Regions from separate parts of the Delftia sp. PX-1 genome, predicted to be linked through region 2. Evidence: predicted binding sites of a transcription regulator. Region 2 holds the regulator's gene; the other holds the start of a gene.

Region 1 (7,664 bases), 2.6 Mb from region 2:
ATGGATCTGGGCAATCGCTTTTGCATCGCGGAGAGTGGCTGGACGAACCTGGATACTAGACATGGAAAAACCGAAACGAAAACAGGTGAAAATAGAAGGGCGTGATTTTCACCGGAATCGCGCTTTTTGCGTGCATCGAGCCCCTTAGCCATGCACGCAAGTACGGCTGTGCTCGTTTTCTTGCCCTCGGCTATCGGATGTGCTATGTGCTCTTCAAAAAAGAGCAGCTAGTGCATGCAACACAAGGCTCGCCAAGGAATCAGTTGACAATTTCTCACGATGCAGGCATGCCCGGCAACACGCCCGATCGAGCCCTTGCTCACAGCCAGCGGCGCATCAGTTCCATGATGCGATCGAACTTCGCACCATAGGGCGGATACAGCATGGCGGCCCCTGACCAACGCGACTGCACGAACACCGCCTTCTGATGGCTCAGCCGCGCAAAGCCCTGCTCCGAATGATAGGCACCCCAACCGCTGTCGCCCACGCCACCGAAGGGCAGGTTCTCGTGCGCGAAGTGCAGCAGGGTGTCATTGACCGTCACCCCGCCGCTGATGGTGCGTGACAGCACCGCATCACGCACCTTCTCGTCGCGGCCGAACCAGTACAGCGCCAGCGGCCTGGGCCCGGCATTGATGGCCGAGACCACGTCGTCCAGCCTGTCGTAGCTGATCACGGGCAGGATGGGGCCGAAGATCTCCTCCTGCATGAGCTGCATCTGGCTGGTGGCATTGAAGACCAAGGCCGGTGCCATCTGGCGCTCCACGGCATCGCCCCAGGCCATGTCCGCCCCCTCCTGGCTGGCGCCGCCGTCCTCCATCCATTCGACATGGGCGCCCATGCCCTGGGCCTGGCGCAGCATCTGCCGCAGGCGGGCCAGGTGGCGCTTGGTGAGGATGGCGGCATAGTCCGGGTTGCCGGCAAAGCGCGGGAACAGCCGCTGCGCGGCGGCGCGAAAGGCCTCGGCGAATTCGGCCTCCTGTCCACGCGGCAGCAGCACGTAGTCAGGGGCAATGCAGGTCTGGCCTGCGTTGACGAGCTTGCCATGTGCGATCTTGAGCGCCGCCTCCTTCAGGTCGCAGTCGGTGGAGACGATGCAGGGCGACTTGCCGCCCAGCTCCAGCGTGGTCGGCGTCAGGTGCGCTGCGGCCGCCTGGGCCACGCGCCGGCCCACGGCCGTCGATCCGGTGAACAGCAAATGGTCGAAGTGCAGGCCCGAGAACTGCGTGGCCACGCTCACATCGCCTTCGATCACGGCGAACTCCTCGGGCGCAAAGAACTGCCCCACCAGCGCGGCCAGTTGCGCCGACGTGTGCGGCGTGAGTTCGCTGGGCTTGAGCATGACGCGGTTGCCCGCTGCCAGGGCCGTGATGGCAGGCCCCAGCGCCAGCTGCACCGGATAGTTCCACGGGGAGATCACCCCCACCACGCCCAGCGGCTGGCGCTCTATCCACCCCCGGCCCGGCATCAGCATCAGCGGCGTGCGCACCCGCTGGCGCCCCGACCAGCGCGCCAGATGGCGCAGCGTGTGCTTGAGCAGGTTCCGCAGCACGAACAGCTCCACCATCTCGGTCAACCGTGGCGAGCGCATGCCGAAGTCGGCCTGCACTGCGGCAGCCAGCACGGGGCCGTGCTCGTCCAGCAGCTTTTGCATGCGCAGCAGCCTCTCGCGGCGCACCAGCAGCGGCACGTCCACCTGCGCCCGGCTGGCCTGGTACTGAAGTTCGAAGACGCGATGAAGATCCATCTGGGTCATAGGGCTCAATGGTAAGAAGACGCGGCAGACGCTCTCATGCTGCACAGGCCGCCTGCGGGTTGGCTGGATACGGCGGCAAGCAGCCAGAACGGCTCGGAGAAAAAAAAGGGAGCCTTGCACGGGCTCCCGAGGGTTACAGACTATACGGGCCGATATGCGCGGCCTGGGCGCGAAGATGCGCAGGCCGCGTAAAGGCTGCAGCAAGACGCTTCAGGGCTCGCGCACTTCACGGGGCTGAACGTCGGTCACCTCGCCCGCTCCCGGCAGCACGCCTGCGCCTGCACCTGCGCGACGGCCACCGCCTTCAGCCGCGCCGTAGGCGCGCTGCGGGCGCTGGGCCATCCACTCGGAGCCGGAGCGGTAGACGGTCTGCCAGCCAGCCCGCGGGCTCATGCGCATGGCCCAGGGCATGACCGGCTGGCCGGTGAGCCTGGCCCACAGCGCCCGCACGGCCCAGACCAGGGCCAGCAGCGCCGCCGCGGTGAGCAGGCTGACAAAGAAGACCAGGCCCACAAGCATCAGCAGGATGCGAACGGCCCAGCGGGTCAGGGTGGCGACGAAATCGTTCAAAGCAAAGCCTTTCTTGGCTGGCCCGGTGCGTCAGGCGGAGTCTGCCGCATCGAACCGGAATACGCCCGGTTCCTGTACCGGGTCCACATGCACCGCAATCGTGCTCTTGGGCGGGAAGCGCCCTTCGAGCAGCAGTTTCGACAACGGATTCTCGATCCGCTGCTGTATCGCGCGCTTGAGCGGCCGGGCCCCGAAAACGGGATCGAAGCCCACCTTGGCCAGTTCGGCCAGTGCCTGGTCGGACACCTGCAGCGCAAGGTCCATTTTCTCCAAACGCCGCTCCAGCAGCTTGAGCTGAATCCTTGCGATCGACTCGATATTCTTCGCGTCGAGCGCGTGGAACACCACGGTCTCGTCGATACGGTTGAGGAATTCGGGTCGGAAATGGTTCTTGAGTTCCCCCCAGACCGCGTCTTTCACATCATCGTAATCCTCGCCGACCATGGCCTGGATCAGCAAAGAGCCTATGTTGCTCGTCATCACGATGACCGTATTCTTGAAGTCCACGGTGCGGCCCTGGCCGTCGGTCAGCCGGCCGTCGTCCAATACCTGCAGCAGCACGTTGAAGACGTCGGGATGGGCCTTCTCCACCTCGTCGAGCAGCAGCACGCTGTAGGGCTTGCGGCGAACGGCCTCGGTCAGGTAGCCGCCTTCCTCGTAGCCCACGTAGCCGGGCGGCGCGCCGATCAGGCGGGCCACGGAATGCTTTTCCATGAACTCGCTCATGTCGATGCGCACCAGATGGTCTTCGCTGTCGAACAGGAAGCCGGCCAGCGCCTTGCACAGTTCCGTCTTGCCAACGCCCGTGGGGCCCAGGAACAGGAAGGAACCGGTGGGCCGGTTGGGATCGGACAGGCCCGAGCGCGAACGGCGGATGGCGTTGGCCACGGCCGAGATGGCCTCGTCCTGGCCGACGACGCGGTCATGCAGCCGGTCTTCCATGCGCAGCAGCTTGTCCTTCTCGCCCTGCATCATCTTGGCCACGGGAATGCCCGTGGCACGGCTGACCACCTCGGCAATCTCCTCGGCGCCCACATGGGTGCGCAGCAATCTGTGGGCGGGCGCACCGCCCTGCCCCTGCTCGCTGGCCTGGGCTTCGTTGAGCTGCTTTTCCAGCGAGGGCAGCTTGCCGTACTGCAGCTCGGCCACCTTGTTGAAGTCGCCCTTGCGCTTGAGCTCGTCGATCTGGATACGGATCTGGTCGATCTCCTTGCGGATCTGCTCGGAGCCCTGGGCGCTGGCCTTCTCGCTCTTCCACACGTCTTCGAGGTCGGCGTACTCGCGCTCCAGGCTGCCGAGTTCTTCCTCGATCAGTTGCAGGCGCTTTTGCGAGGCCTCGTCCTTTTCCTTCTTCATGGCCTCGCGCTCGATCTTGAGCTGGATCATGCGGCGCTCGAGCTTGTCCATGACCTCGGGCTTGGAGTCGATCTCGATCTTGATCTTGGCCGCAGCCTCGTCGATCAGGTCGATGGCCTTGTCGGGCAGGAAGCGGTCGGTGATGTAGCGGTGGCTCAGCTCGGCCGCGGCCACAATGGCCGGGTCGGTGATGTCCACGCCGTGGTGGGCCTCGTAGCGCACCTGCAGGCCGCGCAGGATGGCGATGGTGTCCTCGACCGAGGGCTCCTCGACCAGCACCTTCTGGAAGCGCCGCTCCAGCGCCGCATCCTTTTCGATGTACTTGCGGTATTCATCGAGCGTGGTCGCGCCGATGCAGTGCAGCTCGCCGCGCGCCAGCGCGGGCTTGAGCATGTTGCCCGCATCCATGGCGCCATCGGCCTTGCCGGCGCCGACCATGGTGTGGATCTCGTCGATGAACAGGATGATGCGCCCCTCTTCCTGGGCCACTTCCTTGAGCACGGACTTCAGGCGTTCCTCGAAGTCGCCGCGGTACTTGGCGCCGGCCAGCAGGCCCGCCATGTCCAGCGACAGCACGCGCTTGTTCTTGAGGCTTTCGGGCACCTCGCCGGCCACGATGCGCTGGGCCAGGCCCTCGACAATGGCGGTCTTGCCCACGCCAGGCTCGCCGATGAGCACGGGGTTGTTCTTGCTGCGGCGCTGCAGCACCTGGATGGAGCGGCGGATTTCGTCGTCGCGGCCGATCACCGGATCGAGCTTGCCGATGCGCGCGCGCTCGGTCAGGTCCAGGGTGTATTTCTTGAGGGCCTCGCGCTGGCCTTCGCCTTCGGCGCTGTCCATGGTCTGGCCGCCGCGCACGGCGTTGATAGCGGACTCCAGCGTGGAGCGCGTCACGCCGCTTTCCTTGAGCAATTGGCCCGCACGCGTGGAGGCGCCGCTGCTATCGGTCAGCGCCAGCAGGAACAGCTCGCTGGCAATGAACTGGTCGCCCCGCTTGAGGGCTTCCTTCTCGGTCACCTGCAGCAGGCGGCCCAGCTCGGAGCCGACCTGCACCTGGTCCTGATGCTGCACGCGCGGCAGATCGGCCAGGGCCTTCTCGGCCGCGGCCTGCAACTGCCCCAGGTTGGCGCCGGCACGCTGCAAGAGCGAGCGCGGACCGTCGTCCTGGCGCAGCAGTGCCACGAGCAGGTGCAGGGGTTCGATGTTGGATTGGTCACCGCCCAGGGCCAGCGTTTGCGCGTCGGCCAGGGCTTCCTGGAACTTGGTTGTCAGTTTGTCGATTCGCATGGTGTTTCTTTTCGCTCCTGAAACAGGGTCATTGCGATTTATCTGATACCGGCAGGGCAAATTTCAAGCCATGCCCGGCCCGCAAGGACAGACGCTTGCGCCAGATCAAGGCCGGCGAGGCCGGCCATCCTTCTCAAGCATTGCGCTGAAAGATCGAGAACTGCGTAGGCGTAACGCCCAAATGCGCCCGGAAGCTGCGCACCAGGTGGCTGGCGCTGGAAAAGCCGCAATCCAGCGCCAGCTCGGCCAGCGGCGGCACGTTGCGCGCAGACAGGGCACGCCGTGCCCGGGCCAGGCGCTGCTGCAGCACCCATTCGTGCACCGTGCAGCCCATGCTCTGGCGGAACATGCGTGCGAAATGGAATTCCGAAAGGCAGGCCTGTCTCGCCAGTGCCGGCAGCGACACGGCCTTGGAGTCATGCAGATGCGCCTCGATATGGGCAAGCACCCTGCGCCGCACGGCCGCAGAGAGCCCGCCCAGCGGCCGCTGCAGCGCCTGCACCTGGCGCGGCGTGGCGGACTGCAGCACCAGCCGGTCCACCAGCTGCTGGCCAATGGCATCGGCCGCCAGTTGCTGCTGCGGGTCCTGCCAGTCCAGCTGCATCAGCGCACGGGCACCGGCGTGGAAGGCCTGATCGTCCCCGTAGATCTGCGCACGCAAGGTGCGCGAGCGGGGCTCGGCATCCAGCATGCGGACCACGCGCCCCGCCCAGGCCAGGTCGGACACATACAGGTGCAGGAACTGCACGGGCGATCGCACCAGCCAGTGCGATTCGTCCTCTGGCGTGAAGATGCAGATGCGCCCCGGCGCCCCCATGGCCTCGGGCCGCGCCTTGAGCTGCGAGCCCTCGCCGCCGGCCAGGTAGACCGACAGCGTGTGGTGACCGGGCTGGCAGTAGCGCACCTCGTCGTCCACATTGGCCCAGACGGCCAGCTCCACCCCCTCGCTCAGGCGCACGCGCCGCTGCAGCCGGGCCTTGGAGCGTGACAGCACCTGGCACAGGTGGCTGGAGGGCAGCTCGGGCAGCGGCGTGGGCGTCATGGCAGCGATTGTGGTCCCGCAGCCATACCGACGCATGGCGCCAGGCCATCAAACCGCAGGAATCTGCCATGCCCGCCCAGCCTGCGGCGCCATCATCACCGGCCATGACTGCCACCCTCTATGCCCTGGTCGTGCTGATCTGGGGTTCGACCTGGATCGCCCTGAAGCTGCAGCTGGGCACCGTGCCCGTGGAGCTGTCCATTGCCTACCGCTTTGCGCTGGCCGCCGTGCTGATGTTCGCCTGGCTGGCCTGGTCGCGCCAGCTGCGCGTGCCCCGCGGCCCGGCGCTGCCGCGCGTGCTGGCCCAGGGCCTGTGCCTGTTCAGCTTCAACTTCGTGTGCTTCATGCATGCCAGCGAGACGCTGGCCAGCGGCCTGGCCGCCGTGGTGTTCTCCAGCGCCAATCTCTGGAACGCGCTGCTGGCGCGCATCATCCACGGCCGCAGGCTGGCGCCCCATGTGCTGGCCGGCAGCCTCTTCGGCCTTGCAGGCCTGGTGGCGCTGTTCTGGCCCGAGCTGCGCGCAGGCCGGCATGCCAGCCTGCCCGGCCTGGCCTGGGCGGTGCTGGGCACGCTGTGCTTTTCCTGCGGGAACATGCTGTCGGCCTCGCTGCAGTCCATGGGCTGGCGGCCCGCACAGACCAATGCCTGGGGCATGCTGGCCGGCACGCTGCTGCTGACCGGCTATGCGCTGGTGGCAGGCCTGCCCTGGCGCTTCGATGCCAGCTGGACCTATGTGGGCTCCTGGCTGTACCTGGCCATTCCGGGCTCGGTGATCGCGTTCACGGCCTACCTGACCCTGGTCGGACGCCTGGGCCCCGAGAAGGCGGCGTATGCGACGGTGCTGTTCCCCATCGTTGCGCTCAGTATCTCGGCCCTTTTCGAAGGCTATGTGTGGACGCCGCTGGCCGTGGGTGGCCTGCTGCTGGTGATGTTCGGCAACCTGCTGGTGTTCCGGCCGCCGCAATGGTTGCGGGGTGCCGCACTGCGCAGGGCCTGAAGCGTCAGCTCACTGGCGCCAGCGCGCCAGCGCCTCTTCGTCGCTGACGCGCGCATCCACCCAGCGCGCGCCCTCGGGCGTCTGTTCCTTTTTCCAGAAAGGCGCCAGCGACTTGAGGTAGTCCATGATGTATTCGCAGGCCTGGAAAGCCATGCCCCGGTGCGATGCGGTGACGGCCACGAGCACGATCTGGTCCATGGGCTGCAGCGGGCCGATGCGGTGGATGACGCGCGCGCCATGGATGCCGAAGCGCTGCACGGCCTCGTCGATGATGGCCTCGATGGATTTCTCGGTCATGCCCGGATAGTGCTCCAGCTCCATGCTGGCCACGGTGGCGCCCTCGTTGCGGTCGCGCACGGTGCCTATGAAGCTGCAGACCGCCCCCACGCGGGCGTCGCCGGAGCGCAGGGCGGCGAGTTCGGCCGATACGTCGAAATCCTCGGTCTGGATGGATACACGGGCTGCTTGCATGCCCGCATTGTCGCAGGGCGGCGGCGCGCCAGAAGGCGATGAACGCGGTAGCATTGCCCTCCCCCGCCCCCAGCGCTTTTTTGCTGCGGCGGGCCACGCATGGCCACACTCACGATCACCACCCCCGAATACACGCTCTACCCCTCGCCGCGCAACGAGCAGCGCGTGGTCTACGAGCACCAGC
Region 2 (7,664 bases):
GGCCACCGGCTTGCCGGCATCGTGCAGCAGCGCCGCCAGGCCCAGGTCGCGCAGCAGCGCAGCCTCCAGGCCCAGGGCGCGGCCCAGCAGCAGGCCGAGCACGGTCACGTTGACGGCATGCACGCTCTGGTTGCTGCCCACGCCATCGGACAGGAGGTGAATCGCCACGTCCTGCGGGCCGGCCAGTTCGGCCAGGCAGCCGTCGACCAGGGCTTCGGTGGGCATGCGCGCCTGCTCGGGCGCGCTGGCAAGGGTGGTTTCGATGGCCACATAGCCACGCTCCACCTTCTGAAAGCGCGCATTGCAGTCCTCCAGCCGGCCGCGCCAGTTGGGCACAGACAGCAGCAGCGGCGCTGCGGGTGAGGGTTCCTCGGCGGGCTCGGCTGCAGCGGCCGCCACAGCGGGCAGCGGCTGCGGCGGCGGAGTGCGCACCTCGGCCGGCCAGGCGTCGCTTTTGTGCGGAACGCAGCGCACCGCCTCCAGGCCCAGGGATTTCAGGGTCTGGATCTGTGCGCTGGAGGTGATCTTGAAGCTGCTGACCGGAAAGGGATGGTTTAGCCATCCAACATCGAGCTGGACAAACATGCCCGGACGGAGGTCTCGGATATCGATGAGGACGGAATGGTTCACGCGCGGCAACGGCCCCGAGGCTGAAGGAATCGGCAAATGTAAGCCGATGATTCGGGCATTATCTCCAGTTCTGAGGGCCTTGCAGGCAATCCGCGACCCTCAGGACCAAGTCTGTCCCCCGCTGTTGTTCATCGGCACCAGAGACTGGGCTTGTAGATCAGGTCCATCCACAGCGCCCACACGGCCACGCCCACCAGCATCAGGCCGGCCAGCCGCGTGCCCCATTCGGCACGCAAGCCGTTCAGGCGCTGGCGGCCCAGCCGCCACAGCCAGGGGCCGGCCACCAGCCACAGCCCGCTGCCCACGCCAAAGGCCGCCATGGCCGATGCGCCCTGCAAGGGGCCACCGCTGAGCGCGGCGACCAGCACGGCCGAATACAGCAGTCCGCAGGGCATAAGCGCCCAGGCATAGCCCGCCGCCAGCGTGCCGCCAGGGGCGGACACCCAGGGCTGCACGCGCCGCCAGGCGGCGCGGCCCGCAGACTCCAGCCAGGCGGGCTGGCGGGCCTGCACCATCATGGCCAGGCCCCAGGCCATCACGGCGACATGGGTCAGCGTCCAGAACGGCTGCAGCGCCGTGGTCTGGCTGGTGAGCCAGGACAGGCTTTCCATGGCCAGCGCCGAGGCAGCGCCCAGGCTGGCATAGCCGGCCAGCCGCCCGCTATGGAACAGCGCCGTGCGCAGCCACAGCCGGCTTTGCAGTCCATGGACGGCGACCACCTGCCCACCACCCTGTACCGTGCCCTGCCCCGCCCCGCCCGTGACCACGCCGCAGGGCGCGGCGCACATGGCAAGGCAATGGGGCCCGCCGACGAGCCCCATGATCAAAGCGGTCCAGAGCAGCGACAACAGCATGGGGCCTAGATGATCCTCGAAAACCGCGCCCGGTTCTTGTCGGCCTGCAGATATCGGTCAAACAGCATGGCCACGCCACGCACGAAGTACCAGCCCATGGGTGTGACCTGGAATCCCTCGTCGCTGATCTGCACCAGCCCCTTGGCCTGCAGGTCCTGAAGCGCCGCCAGCTCGGGGGCGAAGTACTCGCGAAAGCCCAGCAGCCAGGCCTGCTCCATGGGCTCGAACAGCACGGCGCCCTGGCACATGATGGCCATGATGACGGCGCGCCGCACCAGATCATCGCGCGACAGTGCCAGGCCGCGCACCACGGGCAGGTGGCCGGCGTCGATGGCGTCGTAGTACTCCTCCAGCGTCTTGGCGTTCTGGCTGTAGCTGGCCCCCACCTTGCCGATGGCCGACACGCCCAGCGCAATCAGGTCGCAGTCGGGCTGGGTGCTGTAGCCCTGGAAGTTGCGATGCAGCCGGCCCTGGCGCTTGGCCACGGCCAGCGCGTCCTCGGGCAAGGCGAAGTGGTCCATGCCCACGTAGACATAGCCGCCGTCCATGAAGGCCGCGATGGAGCGCGAGAGCATGGCCAGCTTGTCGGCGCCCTGGGGCAGGTCCTCGGCCGCGATGCGCCGCTGCGGCTTGAAGCGCTCGGGCAGGTGGGCATAGGCATAGAGCGCGATGCGGTCGGGCCGCAGCGCATTGACCTGGGCCAGCGTGCGCTCGAAGGACTCGGGCGTCTGCTTGGGCAGGCCGTAGATCAGGTCCACGTTGATGGAGGCAAAGCCCAGCTGCCGTGCCGCTGCCACCAGCGCGAACACCTGCTCGGCCGGCTGCACGCGGTGCACGGCGATCTGCACCTGTTCGTCGAAGTCCTGCACGCCGAAGCTCAGGCGGTTGAAGCCCAGCTCCTTGAGCACGGCCAGGCGTTCGACACTGACGGTGCGCGGATCGACCTCGATGGAGTATTCGCCGCCCGGCTCCAGCTTGAAATGCTCGCGCAGCAGGGCCATCAGCGTGCGCAGCTCATCGTCCGAGAAGAAGGTGGGCGTGCCGCCGCCCAGGTGCAACTGGCTGACGGCCTGGCCCTTGCCGCAATGGGCCGTGTGCAAGGCCATCTCGCGCGCCAGGTAGTCCAGGTAGACGGCAGCGCGATCGTGGTGGCGCGTCACGATCTTGTTGCAGGCGCAGTAGTAGCACAGCGACTCGCAGAACGGCACATGCACATACAGCGACAAAGGCATGGCCCGCGCTGCGGTACTCGATTTGCGGTGCTCAAGTGCCAGGATATAGTCTTCAGCACCGAAAGCCTCCACGAAACGATCGGCCGTGGGGAACGAGGTGTATCGGGGCCCCGGTACGTCGAAGCGACGCAGCAGCTCTGGGGTGACAGCGGTCATGGGTTTTTTCCTCTAATGTCGTCCACTGTGCCGCAGCCCATTGGCCGCGTCCTTGACTCATATCAAGAGTTGTTCGCGGCAGTGCTGCGACAATTTGATCCAACTCATCGCCATCCACGAGGTCACCGCCGGCGCACTGCTGCGCCGCTGATGTTTACTCCATGAACCTTCAGACCATCAAAGCATCCTGTTCCAATTGCAACCTGCGCGAGCTGTGCATGCCCATGGGCCTGGATGCCGAGCAGATGCAGCGCATCGACGACATCGTGGCCACGCGCCGCAAGGTCAAGCGCGGCGGCCTGCTGTTTCGCAACGGTGAGTCCTTCACCTCGCTGTACGCCATCCGCACGGGCTTCTTCAAGACCTGCGTGGCCACCGAGGACGGGCGCGACCAGGTCACGGGCTTTCAGATGGCCGGCGAGATCATCGGCCTGGATGGCATCGTCAACGACCACCACACCTGCGATGCGGTCGCGCTGGAAGACGCCGAGGTCTGCGTCATGCCCTTCGACAAGCTGGAGGACCTGTCGCGCGAGGTCACGGCCCTGCAAAACCATGTGCACAAGGTCATGAGCCGCGAGATCGTGCGCGAGCATGGCGTGATGCTGCTGCTGGGCAGCATGCGTGCCGAGGAGCGGCTGGCCGCCTTCGTGCTCAACCTGGTGCAGCGCCTTCACGCCCGGGGCTTTTCCAAGTCGGAACTGGTGCTGCGCATGACACGCGAGGAAATCGGCAGCTACCTGGGCCTGAAGCTGGAGACGGTGAGCCGCACCTTCTCGAAGTTTGCCGAGGAAAACATCATCGAGGTGCGCCAGCGCCATCTGCGCATCCTGGACACGGACGCGCTCAAGCGCATCGTCAACAGCCAGCAGTGCCAGTGAGGCCGCAAGGCCCCGCCCCCCGGCAATGAACAAGGCCCGCGATCGCGGGCCTTGTTCATTGCCATTGCAGTGCACGCGGGTTCAATCGCGCCCCAGGCCCTGCATGGCCAGATTTGGGTCCGGCTCGGAGACCACGCCGTCGTTGAGATCGTGCGTGGAGCGTCCCAGCATGGTGGTCATGAGGCTGGACAGCATGGTCACGCCCCAGAAGGCGAAGAAGGCCAGCGTGTAGATTCCCTGCCGCGACCAGCCCAGGTCGCCGAGCCAGTGCAGCTCCAGCGGGTCCACGAAGGCGAATACCAGCATCTCCATCACGGCGGCGGCCAGAAAGGCCGGCCAGGCAATCCACATCCAGCGTTGGGCCAACATCAGCGATCTCCTTGAGCTGTCGAGGGGTGGCTTTCATTGTGCGCGCCGCCCTCGCACCGTGCCAAGCCCTGCGCACCCTGCACTGCCTGTAGGAAACCCTTGGCCCTCGCGCATGCTGGAGATGCCATCCACCATGCAAAAAGGCCGCGACTGCGGCCTTGTGCACGGTATTTTCCTGCGTTCAGCGGTCCGTGGGATGGTCCTGCGCGGGCGTGGCCGCGTGGTTGCGGCCGGTGACCGCGGGCGCCAGGCTCTTGGGCACTTCGCGCACGCCATCGGCACGCTCGTTGATGGTGATGCCATTGCGGTAATAGTCAGGATCGATCACGGGATCGGCGCCATTGATCGCAATGACGGCCGTGACCACGCCGGCCACCACGACGGCGGCCGGGCCGGCCACCACGAGCCAGACATGGGCGAACTTCCACCAGGGCTTGCCGGCGTCCGGATGCGAAGGGGCCGTGGCGGGCGCGGAGACTGCGGGACTGGAAGACATGGATAACCTCTTTCTTTCAAACAGCCGGCGCAGCCTGGGCGGCGCCGGCCAGACATATCACCGGGGCACCAGGAAGACGGCCTTTTCGGACGCGCGTCCCGCGCCTGAATGCACGGCATCGATATCGAAGAATACGGTGTGCGAGCCCGGCTCGGCGGAACCGTAGGGAATCTGCAGCCGCGCCGCAATGCCGCGCGTCTCGGCCGGGCCGACCTCGACCTCCTGCTCGGACGCCAGCTCCAGCCCGTCGAGGCCATGGGCGCTGATGCGGTAGCGCTGGGCCTGCTCGGTGGCATTCATGATCTGCAGGCGGTAGACATTTTCCAGCTTGCCGCCCGCGACGATGCGCGACAGCGACGCCCGGTCGCGTATCACGTCGACCTTGACCGACTGGCGCAGCGCCAGGCTCACGATCATGGCCATGCTCAGGCCGATCAGCACGGCCGAGTAGACCAGCACGCGCGGACGGAAGATGCGGCGCAGCACCTGGGCCCGCCGCCACAGGCCGGCCATGGCGTTCTGCGTGGTCAGCCGGATGAGGCCGCGCGGATACTCCATCTTGTCCATGATGGAATTGCAGGCGTCTATGCACAGACCGCAGCCTATGCATTCGTACTGCAGGCCGTTGCGGATGTCGATGCCCACGGGGCAGACCTGCACGCACATCTTGCAGTCGATACAGTCGCCCAGGCCCTGGGCCTTGTAGTCCACCTTCTTGGTGCGAGGCGCGCGCGGCTCGCCCCGGCCCGTGTCGTAGCTGACGATCATGGTGTCGCGGTCGAACATGGCGCTCTGAAAGCGCGCATAGGGGCACATGTACTTGCAGACCTGCTCGCGCATGTAGCCGGCGTTGCCATAGGTGGCGAAGCCGTAGAACAGCACCCAGAAGACCTGCCAGCTGCCCTGCAGCGCCAGCAGCTCGCCGCCCAGCTCGCGGATGGGCACGAAGTAGCCCACGAAGGTGAAGCCGGTCCACAGGGCAATGGCAATCCACAGCAACTGCTTGAGCGACTTCTTCCAGAGCTTTTCAAAGGTCCAGCCGTTCTTGTCCAGGCGCATGCGCGCGCTGCGGTCGCCCTCGACCTTGCGCTCCACCCACATGAAGATTTCGGTGTAGACCGTCTGCGGGCAGGAAAAGCCGCACCACAGGCGACCGGCCACGGCCGTGAACAGGAACAGCGCCAGCGCCGAGATGATCAGCAGGCCCGCCAGGTAGATGAAATCCTGCGGGTACAGCACCAGCCCGAACAGGTAAAAGCGCCGCGCACCCAGGTCGAACAGCACCATCTGGCGCTGCCCCCATTCCAGCCAGGGCAGGCCATAGAAAACCAGTTGGGTGAGAAACACCAGAGCCCATCGCCAGCGTGCGAAGACACCGCTGATGGAGCGCGGGTAGACCTTCTTCTCGGACTCGAACATCGACACCAGCTGGCCCGGGTCCGGGTCGGCAGGCGTGATCGGAATGACTTTGCGGGGAGGCTTCCCGGCATCATCCCCGTTCTCGGGCTTCATGGTGGGTTCCTTGGTTTTTTGGAATATCTGAAAACTCAAAAGGCAAAAAGGCGGCGCCGCAGCGCCGCCCCCTGTCCTTATTGACGGACTGCGCCGTCTTTGTGCGACATGCCCCAGACATAGGAGGCAAGCACCGCGATCTGCGCCTCGGTCAGCTTGTCCTTCTGGGCAGGCATCTCGTTGTGCTTGCCGTTGTTGATCATGGCCGTGATGGCGGCCTCGCCCCAGCCGTGCAGCCAGATGTCATCGGTCAGGTTGGGCGCGCCCAGGGCCTGGTTGCCCTTGCCGTCCATGCCATGGCAGGCGGCGCAGGCCGTGAACTTGGACTTGCCCAGCGAAGCCTTGAGCGAGTCGTGCGGGCTGCCCGACAGGCTCAGCACATAGTGCGAGAGGTTGCGCACATCATCGGGCGTGCCGACGGCAGCGGCCATGGGCGGCATGATGCCGATGCGGCCCGCCGTGATGGTTTCCCTGATCTTGTCGGGCGTGCCGCCATGCAGCCAGTCGCCATCGGTCAGGTTGGGGAAGCTCTTGCCGCCGCGTGCATCCGAGCCGTGGCACTGCGCGCAGTTGTTCATGAACAGGCGCTCGCCGATGGCCATGGCCTGGGGGTCCTTGGCCATGTCTTCGGTGCTCATGCTCGTGAACTTGGCGTACAGCGGCTCCAGGTCCGCGCGGGCCTTGGCCATCTCGTTTTCATAGGCGCCCAGCTGCGTCCAGCCCAGCTTGCCCGCGAACGAGCCCAGGCCCGGATAGGCCGCCAGGTAGGCGAAGCCGAACACCGAGGTGATGATGAACAGCCACATCCACCACTTGGGCATGGGGTTGTTCAGCTCGCGCAGGTCCTCGTCCCAGACGTGGCCCGTGGTGTTGTCGGCCGAGGGGACCACCTTCTTGCGTGCGGTGAGATACAGCAGCAGCAGGCAGCCGATGATGCCGCCCAGCGTGATCGCCGTGACATAGATCGACCAGAAGTTGTTTACGAAATCGCTCATGGGAAGTTCTCGTTCTGGTGGAGGGACTCAGTCTTGCTCGAACGGCAGCTGGGCGGCCTCTTCGAAACGGGCCTGGTTGCGGCGGGCGAACGCCCACCACCAGATACCGATGAAGCAGGCCAGAGAGGCCAGCGTGGCCACGATGCGCATGGTGGTGATGTCCATGTCGCTCTCCTTTACTTGACCGAACGGCCCAGCACCTGCAGGTAGGCGATGACGGCGTCCATTTCCGTCTTGCCCTTGACCTGCTCGGCGGCGCCGCTGATTTCCTCGTCGCTGTAGGGCACGCCCACCTTGCGCAGCGCGCTCATGTGCTGGGCGACCACGGTGTCATCCACCTTGTTCTTCTCCAGCCAGGAGTAGGCAGGCATATTGGACTCGGGCACCACGTCGCGCGGGTTGTTCAGGTGGATGCGGTGCCATTCGTCGCTGTACTTGCCGCCCACGCGGTGCAGGTCGGGACCCGTGCGCTTGGAACCCCATTGGAAGGGGTGGTCGTAGACGAACTCGCCCGCCACCGAGTAGTGGCCGTAGCGCAT

Evidence for each region. Region 2 encodes FNR, which switches genes on or off when oxygen is low (the NO sensors DNR and NnrR bind a similar motif). Its sites were predicted from a motif close to TTGATNNNNATCAA; they were not measured.
Region 1: the regulator FNR is predicted to act here: its motif matches at 5,065-5,078, upstream of clpB (ATP-dependent chaperone ClpB).

What each region holds. Positions count from the first base shown of each region.
Region 1 is NZ_CP184763.1:5,360,918-5,368,581, forward strand. Features, by position in the region: gene ACN20X_RS24485 (GNAT family N-acetyltransferase) at 1-63, opposite strand, end outside; gene ACN20X_RS24490 (aldehyde dehydrogenase family protein) at 320-1,756, opposite strand; gene ACN20X_RS24495 (hypothetical protein) at 1,967-2,326, opposite strand; gene clpB (ATP-dependent chaperone ClpB) at 2,357-4,969, opposite strand; gene ACN20X_RS24505 (AraC family transcriptional regulator) at 5,103-6,011, opposite strand; gene ACN20X_RS24510 (DMT family transporter) at 6,116-7,009, shown strand; gene moaE (molybdopterin synthase catalytic subunit MoaE) at 7,019-7,480, opposite strand; gene ACN20X_RS24520 (hypothetical protein) at 7,580-7,664, shown strand, end outside.
Region 2 is NZ_CP184763.1:2,753,075-2,760,738, reverse strand. Features, by position in the region: gene ACN20X_RS12780 (HD-GYP domain-containing protein) at 1-585, opposite strand, end outside; gene ACN20X_RS12775 (sulfite exporter TauE/SafE family protein) at 759-1,484, opposite strand; gene hemN (oxygen-independent coproporphyrinogen III oxidase) at 1,490-2,872, opposite strand; gene fnr (fumarate/nitrate reduction transcriptional regulator Fnr) at 3,034-3,753, shown strand; gene ACN20X_RS12760 (hypothetical protein) at 3,835-4,122, opposite strand; gene ACN20X_RS12755 (FixH family protein) at 4,304-4,618, opposite strand; gene ccoG (cytochrome c oxidase accessory protein CcoG) at 4,676-6,130, opposite strand; gene ccoP (cytochrome-c oxidase, cbb3-type subunit III) at 6,208-7,125, opposite strand; gene ACN20X_RS12740 (cbb3-type cytochrome oxidase subunit 3) at 7,153-7,290, opposite strand; gene ccoO (cytochrome-c oxidase, cbb3-type subunit II) at 7,302-7,664, opposite strand, start outside.